Regions from separate parts of the Caulobacter sp. SRI_008 genome, predicted to be linked through region 3. Evidence: predicted binding sites of a transcription regulator. Region 3 holds the regulator's gene; each other region holds the start of a gene.
What was found. Region 3 encodes LexA, which represses DNA repair genes until DNA is damaged. Its sites were predicted from a motif close to ATGTTCNCNANNTGTTCT; they were not measured.

Region 1 (6,753 bases), on a different contig from region 3:
GCCCCTATGCCGACATGTCGTGGGAGGACTTCGAGACCGTGGTCGATTTCGTCTCAACCGGCGGCTACGCGCTCAAGACCTACGATCGCTTCCGCCGGATCGTGGAAGACGTCGACGGCTTCTGGAAGGCCCGCAACGCCCAGGTCGTCCAGCGCCACCGGATGAACGTCGGCGCCATCGTCTCGCCGGCGGTGGTCAATGTCCGCATCGGCGGCGGCCGCAGACCGATGGGCGGCAGGAAGATCGGCGAGGCCGAGGAAGGCTATTTCGAGCAGCTGACCCCGGGCGACACCTTCGTGTTCGCCGGCCAGGTCTGGCGCTTCAACAGCCTGGTGGGCGCTGACGCCTTCGTCACGCCCGCGCCGGACAAGGACCCGAAGATGCCCAGTTGGGGCGGGTCGAAGTTCCCGCTCTCGACCTATCTGGCCGGCCGCGTGCGTAAGATGATGCACGACGAGGCCGAGTGGCTGGCCCTGCCCCCCGACGTGCAGGAGTGGATGGCCTATCAGAAGCTCCGCTCGCTGATCCCCGACGAGGACGAGATGCTGCTGGAGACCTTCCCACGCGGGAAGCGGTTCCACATGGTCATGTACCCCTTCGAGGGGCGGCTGGCGCACACCACCCTGGCCATGCTGCTGACCCGCCGACTGGACCGCCTGGGCGTCGGGCCGCTGGGCTTTGTCTGCAACGACTACGCCCTCAACATCTGGTCGCTGCGGCCGATGGACGAGCTGGATCTCTCCGACCTCTTCGACCAGGACATGCTGGGCGACGACCTGGAGGACTGGCTCAACGAAAGCTTCCTGATGAAGCGCGCCTTCAAGGCCTGCGCCCTGGTCGGCGGGCTGATCGAGCGACGCTATCCCGGCGAGGAGAAGTCGGGCCGGCAGGTCACCTTCTCGACCGACCTGATCTACGACGTGCTGCGCAAGCACCAGCCCGACCACCTCTTGCTACGCTGCGCCCGTATGGATGCGGCGACCGGTCAGCTGGACGTGGCGCGGCTGGGGGATCTACTGGCTCGCATCAAGGGCCGCATCCGCCATGCGGCGCTGGACAAGGTTTCGCCCTTCGCCGTGCCGATCATGCTGGAGATCGGCCGCGAGCGCGCGCCCGGCGACGCGGCCAGCGACATGATCCTGGCCGAGGCGGAGGAAGACCTGATCGCGGAGGCCCTTTCTTGAGGTGTTCGGCTTGACGAGGTTCCAGCTCAGCGACTGCGGCGGCCTGACGGTCATGGTGTCCGAGCGGCTGGTGCTGCTGCGCGGCTCCGGCGCCCTGTGGCTGGAGGCCGAGCGCGCCCTGGTGGTCGCCGACCTGCACTTCGAGAAGGGCTCGTCCTACGCCGCCCGCTTCGGCCAGATGCTGCCGCCCTACGACACCCGCGAGACCCTGACCCGCCTGGAGGCCGAGGTGGCGGCCCTGACGCCGGCGACCTTGATCTTCCTCGGCGACAGCTTTCACGACGGCGCGGCCGAGGATCGCCTGGCCGCCGACGACGCCGAGCGCCTGCGCGCCCTCGCCGTCGGCCGCGACCTGATCTGGGCGGTGGGCAACCACGACGCCGACGGCCCCCGCGCCCTGCCCGGCCAGGTGATCGACGAGCTTTCCATCGGCGGCCTGATCCTGCGCCACGAGCCCGAGCCCGGCGTCCAGCCCGGCGAGGTGGCCGGCCACCTGCACCCGGCCGCCCGCGTCTCCAGCGGTCGCGGCAGCGTGCGCAAGCGCTGCTTCGTCACCGACGGCCAGCGCCTGATCCTGCCGGCCTTCGGGGCCTATACCGGGGGCCTCAACATCCTCGACCAGGCCTTTTCCAACCTGTTCGCCGCCCCGCCCCTGGCCGGCGCCCTGGGCGGCAAGCGGGTGCACGCGGTGGGGCCGCGCTCGCTGCGGCCGGATTAGGTCGCGTTCAAGATCGCCTCGCGCTTGAAGCATCACCCATAACCGCCTCCCTCGCCCTTGTGGCGAGGGCCCATGCCGGCGACCGCTCAAACACAGGCCGTCCTGTAAAGGTTTGAGCAGCGGAACCATGGATCCTGGGCACAAGGCCCAGGAAGGCGATCTCTGGAGATTCGCCCTACCCCTTCGCCAGCCGCCGCCGATTGGCGCGCACCTTGGTCCGGTAGTCCCGGATCACCGCCCGCGTCGCCGCGTCCGGGGCCTGGGGCAGGCCGCCGGTCCAGAACTTCAGCCCCACGTCGGCCGCCGCCGCCATCTTCTCGGTGGTCATGCGGATCGCCTCGCTCTGCGCCCGCGCCCCGCCGCCGGCCAGGACCATGGTCCTAAGGCCGATGACGGCCGAAGCCTCCATCCCCAGCGCCCAGGCGTCGAACATCGTCGAAGGCCAGTCGTCTTTACGGCGCGCCATGAAAGGCTCCTTTTGCTGAAAGGGGATCGCGTGGGACCGACGGTTGTTCCCCGACAGGCGACATAGCGCGCGACATCACGCCGCTGGACGGAACATATGGAGAACGATACGGTAAGCGATGGCCGTTCTCGATATCCGCCGCAAGCTCTCCATCCTCGCCGACGCCGCCAAGTACGACGCCTCCTGCGCCTCATCGGGCGGCGAGAAGCGCGACTCCGTCGGCGGCAAGGGCGTCGGCTCCACCGAAGGCATGGGCATCTGCCACGCCTACGCCCCGGACGGGCGCTGCATCAGCCTGCTGAAGATCCTGCTGACCAACTTCTGCATCTACGACTGCGCCTACTGCATCAACCGGGTGTCGTCGAACACGCCCCGGGCGCGGTTTTCCGTGCAGGAGGTCGTCGACCTCACCCTCAACTTCTACAAGCGCAACTATATCGAGGGCCTCTTCCTGTCGTCGGGCGTCATCCGCAACGGCGACTACACGATGGAGGAGATGGTCCGCATCGCCAAAGCCTTGCGGCTGGACCACGACTTCCGCGGCTACATCCACCTGAAACTCATCCCCGAGGCCTCGCCGGAGCTGGCGGCCGAAGCCGGGCTCTATGCCGACCGGGTGTCGATCAACATCGAACTGCCCCAGGACGAGAGCCTGAAGTCCCTGGCCCCCGAGAAGGACGTCGGCGACATCAAGCGGGCCATGGGCCGCATGCGCCTGGCCATCGACGAGCGCGCCGAGCCGGCCCGCACGGCGCCCCGCAAGACCTTCGCCCGCAGCCAGTCGACCCAGCTGATCGTCGGCGCCGACCAGGCGAGCGACGGCGACATCCTGGCCCGCAGCGCCTCGCTCTACGGCGCCTATCGCCTCAGCCGCGTCTACTATTCGGCCTTCAGCCCGATCCCGGATTCCAGCCACCGCCTGCCGTCTAGCCGCCCGCCCCTGCTGCGCGAGCATCGCCTCTACCAGGCCGACTGGCTGATGCGGTTCTACGGCTTCGAGCAGCCGGAGATCATCAGCGCCGGCGAGGATTTGGACCTGTCGGTCGATCCCAAGACCGGCTGGGCGCTGCGGAACCGCGACAGATTCCCCGTCGACGTCAACGCCGCCGACCGCGAGACCCTGCTGCGCGTGCCGGGCCTGGGCGCCAAGGCCGTCGACCGCATCCTGCTGGCCCGTCGCCAGGCGCGGCTGACCCTCGACGACCTCAAGCGCGTCGGCGCCGTGGTCAAGCGCGCCAAGGCCTTCGTCGTCGCCGAGGGCTGGACGCCGGGCATGGCCACCGACGGTGAGCACCTGAAGGCCCGCCTGGTCGAACCGGCGCAGCTGAGCCTCTTCTGATGCGCGTGGTGCGGCTGGCCTCCGAGATCGACTTCGACGGCTGGCGGGTCGCGGCGCGCGACCTGCGGGCCGAGGGCGTTTCGCCCGAAGCCGTGATCTGGACGGTGGAGCGCGACCTCTTCTCCCCTCCCCCTTCCGGGGAGGGGGCAGGGGGTGGGGGTGTCGGCGCGGAGATGGCCGATCGATCCTCTAGAGACGCCGAGCTCACACCCCCACCCCAACCCCTCCCCGCAAGGGGGAGGGGCTTTACGGTGCCGCCCGCCTTCGTCGAGTTGGCCAAGTCCGTCGTCCTGCACCGCTCCGGCGAGCGCTTCGCCCTGCTCTATCGGCTGCTGTGGCGGCTGGAGCGCGAACCCCGCCTGATCGACAACCCCGCCGATCCCGATGTCGCGAAAGCCCGCGACATGGAAAAGGCGGTGTCGCGGGCGATCCACAAGATGCACGCCTTCGTCCGCTTCCGCCTGGTCGAGACCGAGCCGGAGGCCTACGCCGCCTGGTTCGAGCCGGCCCACCGCGTCACCGAGGCCGCCGCCCCGTTCTTCGCCCGCCGCTTCACCACCATGACCTGGACCATACTGACGCCCGACGCCTGCGTGGCCTGGGACGGGCAGACGCTGAAGGTCTCCGACGGCGCCGATCCGGCCGACGCGCCGGCCGAAGACGCCCAGGAAGAGCTCTGGCGCACCTACTACGCCTCGATCTTCAACCCGGCGCGGCTGAACGAGAAGATGATGCGCCAGGAGATGCCCAAGCGCTATTGGCGCAACCTCCCAGAGGCGCGGCTCATTCCGCAGCTGATCGAAACCGCCCAGGCGCGCGCCGCCGCCATGGTCGCCGCCACGCCCTCCCCCGCTCCCGACCGCGTGCTGAAGGCCGCCCTGCGCCAGGCTCGCGACGGATCCTACAACGGCGACGTCCCCGCCAGCCTCGAGGCCGTGGCGGCCGGCGTGCAGCTGTGCCGCCGCTGCGACCTGTGGCGCGACGTCACCCAGGGCGTCCCCGGCCAAGGCGCGGCCCACGCCCGGCTGATGTTCGTCGGCGAGCAGCCCGGCGACCAGGAGGACCTGGCCGGCCGCCCCTTCGTCGGCCCCGCCGGCCAGGTGTTCGACGAGGCGCTCGCACAGGCCGGCGTGCCGCGCGATCGGACCTACGTCACCAACGCAGTCAAACACTTCAAGCACGAGCCGCGCGGCAAGCGGCGCATCCACAAGACCCCGGACCGGGGCGAGGTGCAGGCCTGCCGCTGGTGGCTCGACGCCGAGCGACGACTGGTCCGCCCCCGGGTGATCGTCGCCCTCGGCGCAACGGCGGCGCACGCGGTGATGGGCAAGATCACGCCCATCGGCGCCAATCGCGGCGAGGCGCTGCAACTGCCCGATCAAACCCGGGCGGTGCTGACCTACCACCCGTCCTTCCTGCTGCGCCTGCCGGACGCCGCCGCCCGCGAGCGTGCACGAACCGAATTCGTCGAGGATTTGCGCCTTGCGGGCGAGCTTGCCGGACTGCTCGACTGAAGGAGGCGCGAGCGCTCGCCTGACGGACAGGCCGCGCAAAAAATCTGCTGAATCTTTTGGCGTCCGCGCACCGGGCGCAAGTCCTTGCCCCACCTCGCAATGTTACCCGCGGAAACACGGCGCATAAGCCCTCTCCGCCGTCGGGGCGCGTGTTCGCCTCTTGCCACGACGGCTTCGCCGGGGTTGGTTCCCGGCCGGGGAACGAGGGCGATGACACCAGAAGACGAACAGCGCCGAGCCTGGTTCCGCAGGGAAATCCTGCCCCTGGAACCGCGGCTTCTGGCCTATGCGCGCAAGTTTTGCCGCAACGGCGAGGCCGATCCGGAAGATCTGGTCCACGACGCCTTCGCCCGGGTGATCGCCTGCAAGACCTGGCGCGAGATCACCAATCCCGCCGCCTTCGCCTCGCGCACCATCCGCAACATCGCCTTCGACGGCCTGCGTCGCCGCAAGGTGCTGACCATCACCGCCGTGGCCGATTTCGAGCAGATCGGCGGCATGGACGAGACACCCGGACCCGAGGCCTCGCTGGTCTCGCGCGACGAACTTCGCCAGCTGCGCGAGGCGATCGCCGAGCTGCCGACACAATGCCGGCGTGTATTCACCCTCAGGAAAGTCTATAGCCTGTCGCCGGGCGAGATAGCGGTTCGCATGGGCCTGTCCGTCTCGACTGTCGAGAAGCACCTGATCAAGGGGCTTCGCTACTGTTCCGAAAAGCTGGGCCGCTCGGGCGCGACCCAGCCAGTGCGTATCGACGAAGGGCGTTCATGGGTCGGGAAGCGGGATCGCGACGCGAAGCAGTGAGAGCAGCCGCCGCCCAGTGGGTGGTGCGGCTGTCCGATCCTGCCTGCGCGCCTGACGAACGGGCCGCCTTCGAGGCCTGGCGCGCCGAAAGCTTCGAAAACGAGGCCGCCTTCGAGCGCGAGCACGCCGCCTGGGAGCGCGCCGATCGTCTGCGTGTGTTCAAGCCTGTCTCCGCCAAGCCGGACGCCGACCTGTTCGCGCCGGAAGAAGCCCGTCGCGCCTTCGACCGCCGCTCGCCCTGGACGATGATGGCCGCGGCCGCCGCGATCGCCGGCGTCCTTGGGGCCGGCATGCTCAGCGCCACTGCCTCGACCGCCTACGCCACCGACATCGGCGAGCGCCGCGTCGTGGTGCTGGCCGACAACAGCCGCATCGAGCTCAACACCGACAGCAAGGTCGTCGTGCGTTACCGCAACGGCGTGCGCGAGGTGAAGCTGGTCAAGGGCGAGGCCCTGTTCGAAGCCGCCCCCGACGCCCGTCCCTTCGTGGTCAAGGCCCGCGACGCCCGCATCGAGACCGGCGGCGGCGAGCTTTCCGTCCGCCTGGGGGCCGAGAACGCCGCCGTCACCGTCCGCCGCGGCGCCGCCGACATCGAGCCCGACGGCAAGGGGCCGGCCAAGGAAGTGCGGATCGCCGCCGGCACGGCCATGGTCTACGGCCCGCACGGCGGTCACGCCCAGCCGCTGTCGGACGCCGAGATCGACCGGGCGCTCGCCTGGCGCCAGGGC
Region 2 (6,753 bases), on a different contig from region 3:
GCGAACACCCTGGGCTGGCCGCAAACGCTGGTGTTGCTGGGACCGCTGATGATGTCAGTTTCGGCGGAGGTCAATTCGGGCCTTGGTCTCGGATGGCGCCCCTACGTTCTGGCCCATCTGCTTTTCCTGCTGGTCGGCGTCTCCAAGGCGTCGTTGCGGAACCTGGTCACGGCCGGAGGCGTCGCCGCAGCGATATCCATCGCCCTCCACACGGTGCTGCCGGACCAACAGCTGTCGGCCCTGTATTGGAAGATCACGATATCGCCCCTGCTCAGCAGCCCGTCACAGGTCTCGACCGCCGCGCTGATGCTATTGTGCGGCCGCGAGCTACGTTACCCTGGCTTTCTCGCCCAGATCGCGAGCCGATGGCTCGGGTATCCCAAAGGCGCTGTGGCCATCGCCGAAGCGGCCCTTCTCGGCGGCGCGGCCTTGGCTTCGACCATCTTCCCGCTGCCGCCCCACGGCGTACTCATCCTGTCCCCCGACGCCCTGCCGGCGCTAGCCTTACTGCTTGTCGCCGCCGGTTGCGGTCGGCGCGAACTGATTGCCGCGGCGGGGCTGCTAGCGGCGCTCTACGCGGTCGGGCTGTACCTTTCCCTTTTGCCAGGCCCATTGCTGATATTCCGCTTCAACCCCGGACCGGTGCTGAGTTGGGGCGTGACCGCCCTGATCGGCGCGGAACTGATGCTGCGCTGGACCAGGCCTTCGGAGCCGACCTATCGGGCGATGCTCGAAAACCTGGTGCGCAGGCTGCTGTCCCTCCGTCGAGATCGCCGCCATGCCGAAGCCGCCTGAGTATAGTTCGGTCAGGGAACGCCTGGAGGCTAGGCGGCAGGCCAAGAAAGCCGTGCCGTTCCTGCCGCCCACGCCCGTGGCCTGGGTGCTGGCGGCCCTGGCGCTGGGCCTTTCGTTAGCCAGTTGGCTCAACAATGCGCGAGCAATCCGCCTGCCGTGGTGAGCCCTCCCCTCGCGCCGGAGGCGTCTCGCCCGGCGCGCTTCAGGTCTTGTGGCCCAGACTGAAGAACAGGTTCAGCGCCACGGCCGAGACCGTGGCAAGCAGCACGCCCGAGCCCAGCAAGGGCTCCTAGACGCCCCCCACGAAACAGCCTGAGCGGTATGGGAATACTGGCTTGGCGGACTCTCTCACCGCCACTACTCTTCCTCGCGGGGAAGCCTCACATGACCTTAGTCGATCCGACGACCCAGGATGACGGCCGCGCGCGGCAAGGCGTGCTGCTCCTGCATGGCCACAGCCGCACCGGCCGGTCGATGGGCAAGCTGGCGACGCGGCTGAGGGCCGCCGGCTTCGCGACCTGGGCGCCGACCTATTCCTTCCGCGCCCCGCTGCCCAAGGTCGTGGACCGCCTGCTGCCCGAACTCGCCGCCTTCGAGCGGTCCTTCGACGGCCCGCTGCACATCGTCGCCCACTCGCTTGGCAGCCTGGTCGCCCGCGCCCTGCTGGTCAGGCAGCGGCCCGATCCCCTCGGGCGGGTCGTCATGCTGGCCCCGCCCAACGGCGGCAGCGAATGGGCCGACGTCCTGTCCCGCGTGCGGCTGAACCGGATCGCGCTGGGGGCTATGGCGCCGCACCTGCTGACGGCGAGACCGCAGGACGGCGCCAGCCTGCCCGCCGCCGTCGATTTCGAGCTGGGCGTCATCGCCGGCGACCGCGCGCTCGATCCGATCCTGCCCCGGCTGATCCTGCCCCGCCCCAACGACGGCAAGGTCTCGGTGGCGGCGACGCGCATCGCCGGGATGAGCAAGCACGTCGTGCTGCCGGTCACCCACACGCTGATGATCTTCAATCCCCAGGTGGGCGAGCAGGTGCGGGCCTATCTGGAAACCGGGCGGTTCCTCGACGTGGAAAACGACGCCCTCCGCCGGACCGCGTGACCATGCGGGTGCGCCTGGCGTAAAGACGCGGCATGATCCGCCCACCCCTCTATTTTTCCGCCCTCCTCGCCGCCCTGAGCCTGTGCATGACGACCAACGCCCTGGCCGCCCCGACCGTCGTGACCTCGCCGCAGACCCTGCCCGCCGCGCATGATCGGCCGCGCGTGTTCCTGGGCGGCAGCATCGACATGGGCAAGGCGGTCGACTGGCAGGCCCAGGTGATCGCGGCCCTGGCCGACCAGGACGTGGTCGTCCTCAATCCGCGCCGGCCCGACTGGAACCCGGCCTGGAAACCCGTCGCCGACGAGCCGGAGTTCCGCCGCCAGGTCGAATGGGAACTGGCCGCCCTGGAGAGCGCCGACGTCATCGTGCTCTACCTGACGCCCGGCTCGCAGTCGCCGATCAGCCTGCTGGAGATGGGCCTGCACGCGCGCTCGGGGAAGCTGGTGGTGCTTTGTCCCGAAGGCTTCTGGCGCAAGGGCAATGTCGACATCACCGGCGAGAAGTATGGGGTCAAGCAGGTGGAGAGCCTGGAGGCCCTGATCGCCGAGGTGAAGGCGCGGGTTAAGCGGTAGCTCACCGCTCTCGGGACCTCTTCCCGTAAAATCCCCGCGAAAGCGGGGACCCAGGTGTTTTATCGTCGAGCGCCGTGGGTTTCAGAAAAAGCCTGGGTCCCCGCTTTCGCGGGGATTTCACGGAGAGAACCGGTGAGAAACGGAGAGAAGGCGTCACCTCCTCTCTACAGCTCCACCTCCCGCTCCACCCCGATCCCGGCCAGGAAATCGGGGTCGTGGCTGACTACCAGCAGCGCCCCGTCATAGCCCGCCAGCGCCGCCTCCACGGCCGCCACCGAGTCCAGGTCCAGGTGGTTGGTCGGCTCGTCGAGGATCAGCAGTTGCGGCGGGGTGGGTCCCGCCAGCACGCAGGCCAGGGCCGCGCGCAGGCGTTCGCCGCCGCTCAAAGACCCGGCCAACCGGTCGGCGGCGCTGTTGCGGAACAGGAAGCGGGCGAGCGCGGCCTGGGCGGCGTTGCGGTCGGCGGCGGGGTGCAGGCGTTGGAAGGCCTCGCGCAGGGTCTCGTCCGGACGCAGGATGGCCAGCGACTGGTCGAGCATCACCGCCGGGACGCCGCGCGTCACAGTGCCCGCCGTCGGCGCCAGCACGCCGGCCGCCAGGTTCAGCAGGGTCGACTTGCCCGCGCCGTTGGGGCCGCGCACCGCCACCCGCTCGGGACCGGCCAGGCGCAGGTTCACCGTTTCCAGCACTGGTGACCGGCTAGGCCAGCCGAAGGCGACCTCCTCCAGGGCCAGCACCAGCCGCCCCGCCGGCAGGCCGGTGGGCGGCAAATCAAAGCCCAGGGTTCGCGCCCTCTCGACCCGCTTTTCGGCCGCCTCCACCGCCTCGCGGGCGCCGGACTGCAGCCGCTCGGCCAGGCGGCGCTCCTTGCCGCCGGTGTTCTCGGCGCGCTCGGCCCGGGCGCCGAGCAGGATCTTGGGCTCGCTGCCCTTGGCGGCGAAGCGCTTGCCGGCGGCGTCACGGCGCGCCTTGCGTTCGAGCGCGGTCTGGGCCTCACGGGCGGCGCGGCGCTCGTCGCGTTCGGCGCTGTCCAGAGCCCGGCCGGCGGCCTCCACCTCGGCGGCCTTGCGCTCGGCATAGAGGTCGTAGCCGCCGCCGTAGCTGGCCGCGCCCAGGCTGGAGATCTCGACAATGCGGTCCATGCCGCGCAGCAAGGTCCGGTCGTGGCTGGCGACGATCGCCCCGCCCTTCCAGCGGGCCAGCACCAGCGCCACGAGGTCTCGCGCCTCGGCGTCGAGGTGGTTGGTCGGCTCGTCCAGCAGGATCAGGTCGGGCGCGGCCAGCAGCAGGGCGGCAAGGCCCGCGCGGGTCTGCTGGCCGCCGCTGAGGGCGCTCGCGGGCCGGTCGGGATCGAGACCGGTCAGACCGACCTCGGCCAGGGCCTCGTCCAGCCGCACAGGCAAGGTCCAGTCGGCCTCGGCGAAGTCGGTGTCGTCGCCCTGCCCCGCCTCGATGCGCGACAGCCGCCGCCAGGCCTGCCCGACGCCCAGGCGGTCGGCCAGGATCGCGTCCGGCGCAAGCTCCGGCGTCTGGTCGAGCACGCCGATCGTCCCGGCGCGGGCGATGGTCCCGGCCAGGGGCGCCCGCGCGCCGGCGATCAGCGCCAGCAGGGTCGACTTGCCCGCGCCGTTGCGACCGACCAGGCCGACGCGCTCGGCGCCGACCGACAGGTTCAGGTTTTCGAAGAGAACGCGGCCGTCAGGCGCGGCGGCGGAAACGGAATCCAGTGTGATGAAGGCAGGCATGGGAAACCACGAACAGGGAAACGGGAAGGACGAAGCGGTCTTCCGTCTGGCTGATCATGGCGGCCTCCATCAGGGGTGGAGCCGGGCTTCTACGCCCGCGAACCGGGTTCGGCAAGCCGGGCCCCAAATAGGAGCTTCGCGTCAGCAGATCCCGTCGCGCAGGCGCGGCTGCTCGGCGCGGCCGGCGCGATAGGCGCCGCAGCGGGCCTGCTTGCGGGCGTCTTCGGCGAAGGGCGGCGGGGGCGGCGGCAGGCCCCGGGGTACGAACTTCGCGGGCGGCGGGGCGGGACGGCCCACGGGTCCCATCCGCGGCGACGGAGCCTTGGCGGCGAGACTGCCCCAGCACTTGTCCTTCTCCTCGTCGGTCAGGTGCTCGCTGCTCAGGCCCTTACAGGCACGGTGATAGCGGCCCCAGCGGAAATCCGGATTGCCTTCGGTCAGCTTCCAACGATCGACGGCCCGGGAATCGAGGCGCCAAGCGGGGTCGATCGGCGGCGCGGCGGGGCCGAGCGAACCGGCCGACGACGCGCCCTCCCCTTCGCCCGTCGCGGCGGACGCGACGCCGTCCGGATCCGCCCGAGGCCTGGAAGCGCTGAGCGCTGAAGGGACGGGCGACGTTCTGGCCGCTCGCTTCGGCGCGGGCGGCGGGTCTTCCTCCTCCGTGCGGTCGAGCTCGACCAGCATGGCCGGCGGCTCCACCGGCGGCGGCGTGCGCTCGACCAGCGACAGCAGACCGATCAGCAGCAGGTTGGCCGCCAGCCCCGCCGGGGCAGCGATCGCCCATCGTCCGACCTCGCGTCGCCCCCGCCCCATCGTCCGCCACCGAAGATTGCTCTGACGACGAATGCTCGCGCTTCGATGGCGTCCGAAATTCGACCGCGCGGCGCCCGCTTTGCGCCCTCGAAAGCGCCTCCTGCTGACATCTGATGTCAGCAGGACTGGCAGCAGGATGGCTGCGGCGTTTGTTCGCATGTTGTTCTTGTGTTAATGCCGCGCCAGCGCCCTACATATAGCCGCTGCGCCGCGCCTCGCGCGTGGCTCCCAATCCGACCTTCGAGCGTTCCGGACACCATGGCCGAGCAACTGAACTTCATCCGCGTCCGCGGCGCCCGCGAGCACAATCTCAAGGACGTCAGCGTCGACATTCCGCGCGGCGAGCTGGTCGTGCTGACCGGCCTGTCGGGCTCGGGCAAGAGCTCGCTGGCCTTCGACACCATCTATGCCGAGGGCCAGCGCCGCTACGTCGAGAGCCTGTCGGCCTACGCCCGCCAGTTCCTCGAGCTGATGAGCAAGCCGGACGTCGACCTGATCGAGGGCCTGTCGCCGGCCATCTCGATCGAGCAGAAAACCACGTCGCGCAACCCGCGCTCGACCGTCGGCACGGTGACCGAGATCCACGACTACATGCGCCTGTTGTGGGCGCGGGTCGGGGTTCCCTACTCGCCGGCCACCGGCCTGCCGATCGAGAGCCAGACCATCAGCCAGATGGTCGACAAGATCACCGTCCTGCCCGAAGGCACGCGCCTCTATCTGCTCGCCCCCGTCGTGCGCGACCGCAAGGGCGAGTACCGCAAGGAGATCGCCGAGTGGCAGAAGGCCGGCTTCCAGCGGCTGAAGATCGACGGCGAATACTATCCGATCGAGGACGCCCCGGCCCTCGACAAGAAGTTCAAGCACGACATCGACGTGGTCGTGGACCGCGTGGTGACCAAGGCCGGCATGGAGCAGCGTCTCGCTGACTCTCTGGAGCAGGCCCTGCGCCTGGCCGATGGCCTGGCCGTGGCCGAATGGGCGACGATCGACGAGGGCGAGAAGGAGCCCAAGCGGCTGCTGTTCTCCGAACGCTTCGCCTGCCCGGTCAGCGGCTTCACCATCGCCGAGATCGAGCCGCGGCTGTTCTCGTTCAACAACCCGGCCGGCGCCTGTCCCACCTGCGACGGCCTGGGCGCGAAGCTGGCCTTCGACGCCGACCTGATCATCCCGGACAAGGACAAGACCCTGCACAAGGGCGCCGTCGCGCCCTGGGCCAAGGGTCCCTCGCCGCTCTACACCCAGACCCTGCAGGCCCTGGCGCGCCACTACGGCTTCTCGATGGACGAGCCCTGGTACAAGCTGCCGGAAAAGGCCCGGACCGTGGTGCTGAACGGCTCCAAGGGCGAGAAGATCAAGTTCACCTACGACGACAACGCCCGTAAGTACGAGGTCGACAAGCCCTTCGAGGGCGTGCTGCCGAACCTGGAGCGCCGCTGGCGCGAGACCGACAGCAGCTGGGTGCGTGAGGAACTGGGCCGCTACCAGTCCGACACCCCCTGCGAGGCCTGCGGCGGCAAGCGCCTGAAGCCCGAGGCCCTGGCCGTGAAGGTGCATGGCCTGGACATCGCCGCCGTCTCGAACCTGGCCATCCGCCCGGCCCGCGACTGGTTCACGGCCCTGGAAGGCCACCTGACCGACAAGCAGCTGGAGATCGCCCGCCGGATCCTCAAGGAGATCAACGATCGCCTGCGGTTCCTGGTCGATGTCGGCCTCGACTACCTCAACCT
Region 3 (6,753 bases):
CGGGGGCGGCCTGCGCCCAGGCCGCTCCGGCCGGCAGGGCGAGGGCAAGCGCCGCTCCGCCCAAGAGTCCGAGTTGTCGCATGTGCACCCCCGTGCATCCCAAAGATGCGGGAGGCTGGGCGCATCGCTTCGGTAGATCAAGTCGGATTCACAACCTTGGGAACCCATTTTGAGCAGCCGAGGCCTTTAGTCGCCCAAGCGCTCCTTGGGCAGGTGCTGGGTGACGGCCGGCGGGGCCAGGACCATCACGGCCGCGAAGCTGACGGCGGCGCTGGCCGCGAAGGCGGCGGCCATCAGCACCGGCATGATCCGCTGACGCCGGCGCGGCGCGCGCAGCAGGGCGCGAGCGTAGGACAGGGCGGCGGTGTCGAGGGCGGAATCAGCGACGGACATGCGGGAAATCATGCCCGATCGCGCCCCGGTGGCAACGGCCCGGCGGCGCGGCTGTTCGCCGCTAGGCCCCGAAACAGAAAAACTCTCTCCGTAAAGGGATGACGCGCCGCCCCTGCCCGGACTAGAAGCGAGGCCTGAAAGGCGGCGTCATGATCCTGGTCATCGATAACTACGACAGCTTCACCTACAACCTCGTGCATTACCTGAACGAGCTGGGGGCCGAGACCGTCGTCCATCGCAACGACGACCTGACGGTGCAGGAGGCCCTGGGCCTGAAGCCGCAGGCGGTTCTGCTGTCGCCGGGTCCCAAGGCCCCCGATCAGGCGGGCATCTGCCTGCCGCTGCTGCGCGGCGCGCCCGACGATCTGGCGATCCTGGGCGTCTGCCTGGGCCACCAGGCCATTGGCCAGGCCTACGGCGGCGAAGTGGTGCGGGCCAAGGAGGTCATGCACGGCAAGACCAGCCCGATCCGCCACGCCAACAAGGGCATCTTCAAGGACCTGCCCGACCCGTTCACCGCCACCCGCTATCACAGCCTGGCCGTGCGCCGCGAAGACCTGCCGGCCGAGCTGGAGGTCACCGCCTGGACCGCCGACGGCGAGATCATGGGCGTGCAGCACCGCACCCGCCCGGTGCATGGCGTGCAGTTCCACCCCGAATCCATCGCCACCGAGGGCGGCCACCAGTTGCTGGCCAACTTCCTCGACCTGGCCGGCGTGCGCCGCGACGCCCAGATCTGGGTCTAGGACGGGGCCAAGCACATGTCCGACGCCTTCAAGCCCCTGCTGGCCAAGCTGGCCGACGGCCAGACCCTTTCGGAAGACGACGCCGAGGTCTTCTTCAGCGCCTGCCTGCGCGGCGAACCGACCCCGGCCCAGGTGGCCGCGGCGGTCACCGCCATGCGCCTGCGCGGCGAGACCGTGGGCGAGATCGCCGCCTGCGCCCGCGCCATGCGCCGCGCCGCCGTGCACCTGGAACACCCCTATGACGTGGTCGACGTCTGCGGCACCGGCGGCGACGGCCTCCACACCCTGAACATCTCCACCGCCGTGGGCTTCGTCGCCGCTGGCGGGGGCCTGAAGGTGGCCAAGCACGGCAACCGCGCGGTGACGTCCAAGTCGGGCACCGCCGACGTTCTGGCGGCCCTGGGCGTCAATATCGACGCGACGCTGGTCCAGCAGCGCGCCGCGCTCGACAGCGCCGGCATCTGCTTCCTGTTCGCCCAGTCGCACCACGGGGCGATGAAGCACGTGGCCCCGATCCGCCAGCAGCTGGGCTTCCGCACCATCTTCAACCTCTTGGGTCCGCTGACCAATCCGGCCGGCGCCAAGCGGCAGGTGGTGGGGGTTTCGGCCCCGCGCTTCGTCGAGCCGATCGCCCGCGCGCTCGGAGCCCTGGGCGCTGAGCGCGCCTGGTCGGTGCACGGCGGCGGAATGGACGAGCTGACCATCACCGGCGAGACCGAGGTGGCCGAATGGCGCGAGGGGGCGATCCGCCTCTTCACCATCACGCCCGAGGCCGTGGGCCTGCAGCGCGCCTCGCTGGCCGAGATCACCGGCGGCGATCCGGCCTTCAACGCCGCGGCCCTGACTCGCCTGCTCGACGGCGAGACCGGCGCCTATCGCGACATCGTGCTCCTCAACGCCGCCGCTGCCTTCCTGGTGGCCGACAAGGTCGAGACCCTGCGCGAAGGCGTTGAGTTGGCCGGCGCCGTGCTCGACGACGGCCGCGCCAAGGCCGCCCTCGCCGGCCTCGTGGCCGCCACCAACGCCGAACCTGTGACCGCATGACCGACATTCTCGCCAAGATCGCCGACTACAAGCGCGAGGACGTCGCCGGTCGGAAGGCCGTGCGCTCGCAGGCCGAGGTCGAGGCCGCCGCCAAGACCGCTTCGGCGCCGCGCGGCTTCAAGGCGGCGCTGGAGGCCAAGCACGCGCCCGGCAAGCTTTCCCTGATCGCCGAGATCAAGAAGGCCTCGCCGTCCAAGGGCCTGATCCGCGCCGACTTCGATCCGCCCGTGCTGGCGAAAGCCTATGAGGACGGCGGCGCGGCCTGTCTTTCCGTGCTGACCGACGGCCCGAGCTTCCAGGGCGCGGACGAATACCTCGTGGCCGCCCGCGCGGCGACCGCCCTGCCCTGCATCCGCAAGGATTTCCTGGTCGATCCCTGGCAGGTGGCCGAGAGCCGCGCCCTGGGCGCCGACGCCATACTGGTGATCCTGGCGATGATCGACGACACGCTGGCCGCCGAACTGATGGCCGAGGCCGCGCGCCTGGGGATGGACGCCCTGGTCGAGGTGCACGACGAGGCCGAGACCGAGCGGGCCGGCAAGCTGGGCGCGACGCTGTTCGGGGTCAACAACCGCGACCTCAAGAGCTTCGTCGTCGACCTGGCCGTCACCGAGCGCCTGGCCAAGCTGGCCCCGGCCGGCTCGCTGCTGGTCACCGAGAGCGGCCTCTTCACCCATGCCGACGTGGTGCGGATGGAGGCCTGCGGGGCCACCGCCATGCTGGTGGGCGAAAGCCTGATGCGCCAGGCCGACGTCACGGCCGCCACGCGCGAGCTGATCGGCTAGGGCCGTCAGAGACTAGTAGATCCGTTCTTCCCCGCGAAGGCGGGGATCCAAGCAGACTCTCATGCTGGGGCGCGCTCGTCGATTGGCCCGCCGCCTCAGCTTGGATCCCCGCCTTCGCGGGGAAGAACGGAATTGAGAGCGCAGATCAGAGATCACGGCCCGGCACTCACATAACGCCGCTCGGCCACGTTTCGGCCAAGCTGTCGCGGATCATCACCCCTGAACACCGATCGAGGGGCTTTTCGCATGACCACCGGCAAGACGTCGCTTCGCTCGAAACTGGGCGCGCATCTGATCGACTGGGCCAGGACCCTGGCGCTGACGGCGGCCATCGTGCTGGTGCCGCGCACGGTGCTGTGCCAGCCGTTCGTGATCCCGTCCGGCTCGATGGAGCCGACCCTGCTGGTCGGCGACCGCATCCTGGTCAACAAGTTCGCCTATGGCTGGAGCCGCCATTCGGCGCCGTTCAGCCCGCAGATCGGCCATGGCCGGCTGATGGGGCGCGAGCCCCGGCGCGGCGACGTGGTGGTGTTCAAGAAACCGGGCGACGGCCGCACCGATGTCATCAAGCGCCTGGTCGGCCTGCCGGGCGACGAGCTGCAAGTGGTGGACGGGGTGCTGCGCATCAACGGCGCGCCGGTCGTCCAGCAGCCTCTGGGGACGCGCATGGAGGACACCCCGTTCGGCGTGCTGCCCGCCGAACGCTTCGTCGAGACCCTGCCGGGCGGCAAGACGCATCTGGCCAACAGCTACGGCCCGCGCACGGCGGCCGGCAACACCGCCGTCTATCGCGTGCCCGAGGGCTGCTACTTCATGATGGGCGACAACCGCGACAACTCGCTCGACAGCCGCTTCGACCCCGGCCCGATCCCGGCCGGCCAGGCCCGCTGCGCCTGGAACCCGGCGGTGGACGCCAATCTGCCGTCGCAGATCGGCATGGGCTTCGTGCCGTTCGAGAATCTGGTCGGCCGGGCCGAGATGGTGGTGTTCTCGTGGGAAAGCGGCGCCGGCCCGCGATGGAATCGGTCGTTCCAGCGGCTGTGAATCGGTCTGCGCGCGCCGGGAATCGCGGTCTCGGCGGCGATATTCTCGCGGGCCGGGGCGCGACGCGATCGCACCGTCTACGGAAAATCGCGGCTCGGTTCGCCGTCGCGGCCCGATAAGGCCGACTGAGAACGGCGGACTTATCCGGCGTAAAATCAGTCATTTAGGACCCGGGTCCTGATACGCGCGGCGCAAGCGAATTGGCAGAACGCCGGTCGCCGTAATTCACTTGACCTTAACCAAGAACACCTAGAGAACATTCGCAAGGTTTGCGGTTTGTTCCGCGACGACTTGCGAGGCCGTCATGCTCACCCGCAAGCAGCACGAGCTGCTGATGTTCATCCACGAACGGATCAAGGAGACCGGCGTCTCCCCCTCCTTCGACGAGATGAAGGAGGCCCTGGACCTTGCGTCGAAGTCGGGCATCCACCGGCTGATCACCGCCCTGGAAGAGCGCGGCTTCATCCGCCGCCTGGCCCACCGGGCCCGGGCGCTGGAGGTGGTGAAGCTGCCGCAGCAGGCAACCACGGCCGCCCCGCCCAAGGGCCGCGGCGCGTTCCGGCCGCAGGTGCTGGAAGGCGGCGGCCCCGCCCCTTCGGCCCCCGCCCCCTCCCTGCCGATCGCCAATGACAGCCGCGAGCTGCCGATCCTGGGCCGCATCGCCGCCGGCACGCCGATCGACGCCATCCAGCACGAGCGCGACCGCCTGCCGGTGCCCGAGAGCATGCTGGGCGGCGGCGAGCACTACGTCCTCGAGGTGCAGGGCGACTCGATGATCGAGGCCGGCATCCTCGACGGCGACTATGTGATCATCCGGAAGGGCGACACGGCCAACAGCGGCGAGATCGTCGTCGCCCTGGTCGGCGAGGAAGCCACCCTCAAGCGCCTGCGCAAGAAGGGCGGCTCGATCGCCCTGGAAGCGGCCAACCCGAAGTACGAGACCCGCATCTTCGGCCCCGACCAAGTTGAGGTGCAGGGCAAGCTGGTGGGCCTGATCCGCCGCTATCACTGACGGCTTGGGCCGGCACGACGGTTCGAGGGCGCGATCGCAAGGTCGCGCTCTTTTCCGTTTAGCGGGCGCGGCGATGGCCGCCCGACCGGCCAGTGTTGACTCAGTCAACAAAACTCCAATATTGACGCAATCAACATTGGAGGCCGCATGACCGATCAGCACGACATCGACGTCGCCACCCTGCGGGCCTTCAACCGCGTCTACACCAGCCGCCTGGGCCTGCTGGACGCCAGCTATGACGGCAGCCCGTTCACGCTGAGCGAGGCGCGGGTTCTCTACGAGCTGGCCAACCGGACCGACCCGATGGCCGCCGACATCGCCCGCGCCCTGCGCCTGGATCCCGCCCAGGTCAGCCGTACGATCAAGCGCTTTTCCGAACGGGGCCTGGTCACGGCGCGCGAGAACCCGGCCCACGGCCGCCACCAGCTGCTGAGCCTGACCGATGAAGGCCGCGCGACCTTCGCCGCCCTGGAGGCCAACACCCGCGCCAGCGTCGGCGCCCTGATCGAGGGGCTGCATCCGCTGCAGCGGGCGCGCCTGCTCGAGGCTGCCGGCGCCATCAACGAGGTGTTCGAGAGCGGCGCGCCCGAGGTCGTGCTGCGGGCCTTGCGGCCCGGCGACCTGGGCCTGGTCGCCTCGCGCCAGGCGGTGCTCTATGCCAGCGAACACGGCTGGAACGGCGACTACGAGGCCCTGGTGGCCGGCATCCTGGCCGACTTCCACCACAAGTTCGATCCCGCCCGGGACGACGCGTGGATCGCGGAGGCCGGCGGCCGGATGGTCGGCTCGATCTTCCTGGTGCGCGGCGATGCGCCCGGCGTGGCCAAGCTGCGTCTGCTCTATGTGGAGGCGCAGGCCCGCGGACTGGGCGTCGGCCGGCGGCTGGTCGAGACCTGCGTCGAACGCGCCCGGGCGCTGGGCTATGCGCGGCTGGACCTCTGGACCGTCAGCGTCCTGACCGCCGCGCGCCGGCTCTACGAGCAGGCCGGCTTCACCCTGACCCACGAGGCGCCCGGCCGCCAGTTCGGCCACGACCTGGTCGACCAGATCTGGTCGCTGGACCTCGCCGGCCAGCCCGCCGAACCGCACCGATGACGGCGCAGGAGCGCGAACCTGGCAGGTCCGCGCCCTTGAACTTCGCCCCCAAAGCGTCCTAGCCAAGATCGACAACCAGAGGGGATGCCAGAGGGGATGATCGCGTTGATCGCAGTGATGCTGGCCTTGGCGTTGCAAGCGCCGGCGGCCGAAAATTCGGCGGCCGAGCCGCCGCTGACGCTGGCGGACATCGGGTTCCACGCCTCCAGCCCGCTCGGCGGCTTCTATCCCGATCGCGCCATGCGGGTCGGAAGGACTGGAGACGTCCAGGCGCGTTGCACGATCGCCGGCAAGGGCGTGTTGACGAACTGCACCGTGCTGAACGTGACGCCGTCAAACAGCCCCGAATTTGGTCTGGCCGCCCTCAAGCTGCTGGCCAGGCACGACGTGGACGCCGTCACGCGGGACGGACGGCCGACCGCCGGCCGCGATCTGCTGATCACGCTCGAATACCGCATCCGTCGCGGCGCTCCGGACATCACTGTCCGCTGATCAGCGATCCAGACCGGCCAGCGCCTTGACCGCCGCGTCGAAGCCGGCCCAGGCCGCCGCGGCCAGGGCCGCGCCGGTGCTGGCGCGGCGCACGCCCAGGCCCGGCAGGTCGGCGAGCTTCATGTCCGGTCCCCACAGCAGC

Region 1: the regulator LexA is predicted to act here: its motif matches at 2,458-2,475, upstream of AC2YHT_RS03440 (putative DNA modification/repair radical SAM protein).
Region 2: the regulator LexA is predicted to act here: its motif matches at 5,176-5,193, upstream of uvrA (excinuclease ABC subunit UvrA).

Annotation. Positions count from the first base shown of each region.
Region 1 covers NZ_JBYCZS010000003.1:878-7,630, forward strand. Annotated here, with positions in the region: partial or broken gene AC2YHT_RS03425 (helicase-related protein) at 1-1,184, shown strand, start outside; gene pdeM (ligase-associated DNA damage response endonuclease PdeM) at 1,195-1,902, shown strand; gene AC2YHT_RS03435 (hypothetical protein) at 2,078-2,368, opposite strand; gene AC2YHT_RS03440 (putative DNA modification/repair radical SAM protein) at 2,487-3,707, shown strand; gene AC2YHT_RS03445 (UdgX family uracil-DNA binding protein) at 3,707-5,221, shown strand; gene AC2YHT_RS03450 (RNA polymerase sigma factor) at 5,432-6,025, shown strand; gene AC2YHT_RS03455 (FecR family protein) at 6,022-6,753, shown strand, end outside.
Region 2 covers NZ_JBYCZS010000027.1:26,880-33,632, forward strand. Annotated here, with positions in the region: gene AC2YHT_RS20965 (hypothetical protein) at 1-795, shown strand, start outside; gene AC2YHT_RS20970 (alpha/beta hydrolase) at 1,180-1,893, shown strand; gene AC2YHT_RS20975 (nucleoside 2-deoxyribosyltransferase domain-containing protein) at 1,926-2,468, shown strand; gene AC2YHT_RS20980 (ABC-F family ATP-binding cassette domain-containing protein) at 2,633-4,213, opposite strand; gene AC2YHT_RS20985 (hypothetical protein) at 4,355-5,026, opposite strand; gene uvrA (excinuclease ABC subunit UvrA) at 5,285-6,753, shown strand, end outside.
Region 3 covers NZ_JBYCZS010000009.1:18,596-25,348, forward strand. Annotated here, with positions in the region: gene AC2YHT_RS09695 (multicopper oxidase family protein) at 1-82, opposite strand, end outside; gene AC2YHT_RS09700 (hypothetical protein) at 187-393, opposite strand; gene AC2YHT_RS09705 (anthranilate synthase component II) at 543-1,139, shown strand; gene trpD (anthranilate phosphoribosyltransferase) at 1,155-2,183, shown strand; gene trpC (indole-3-glycerol phosphate synthase TrpC) at 2,180-2,968, shown strand; gene lepB (signal peptidase I) at 3,215-4,012, shown strand; gene lexA (transcriptional repressor LexA) at 4,317-5,024, shown strand; gene AC2YHT_RS09730 (bifunctional helix-turn-helix transcriptional regulator/GNAT family N-acetyltransferase) at 5,172-6,119, shown strand; gene AC2YHT_RS09735 (TonB family protein) at 6,216-6,611, shown strand; gene AC2YHT_RS09740 (isocitrate lyase/PEP mutase family protein) at 6,612-6,753, opposite strand, start outside.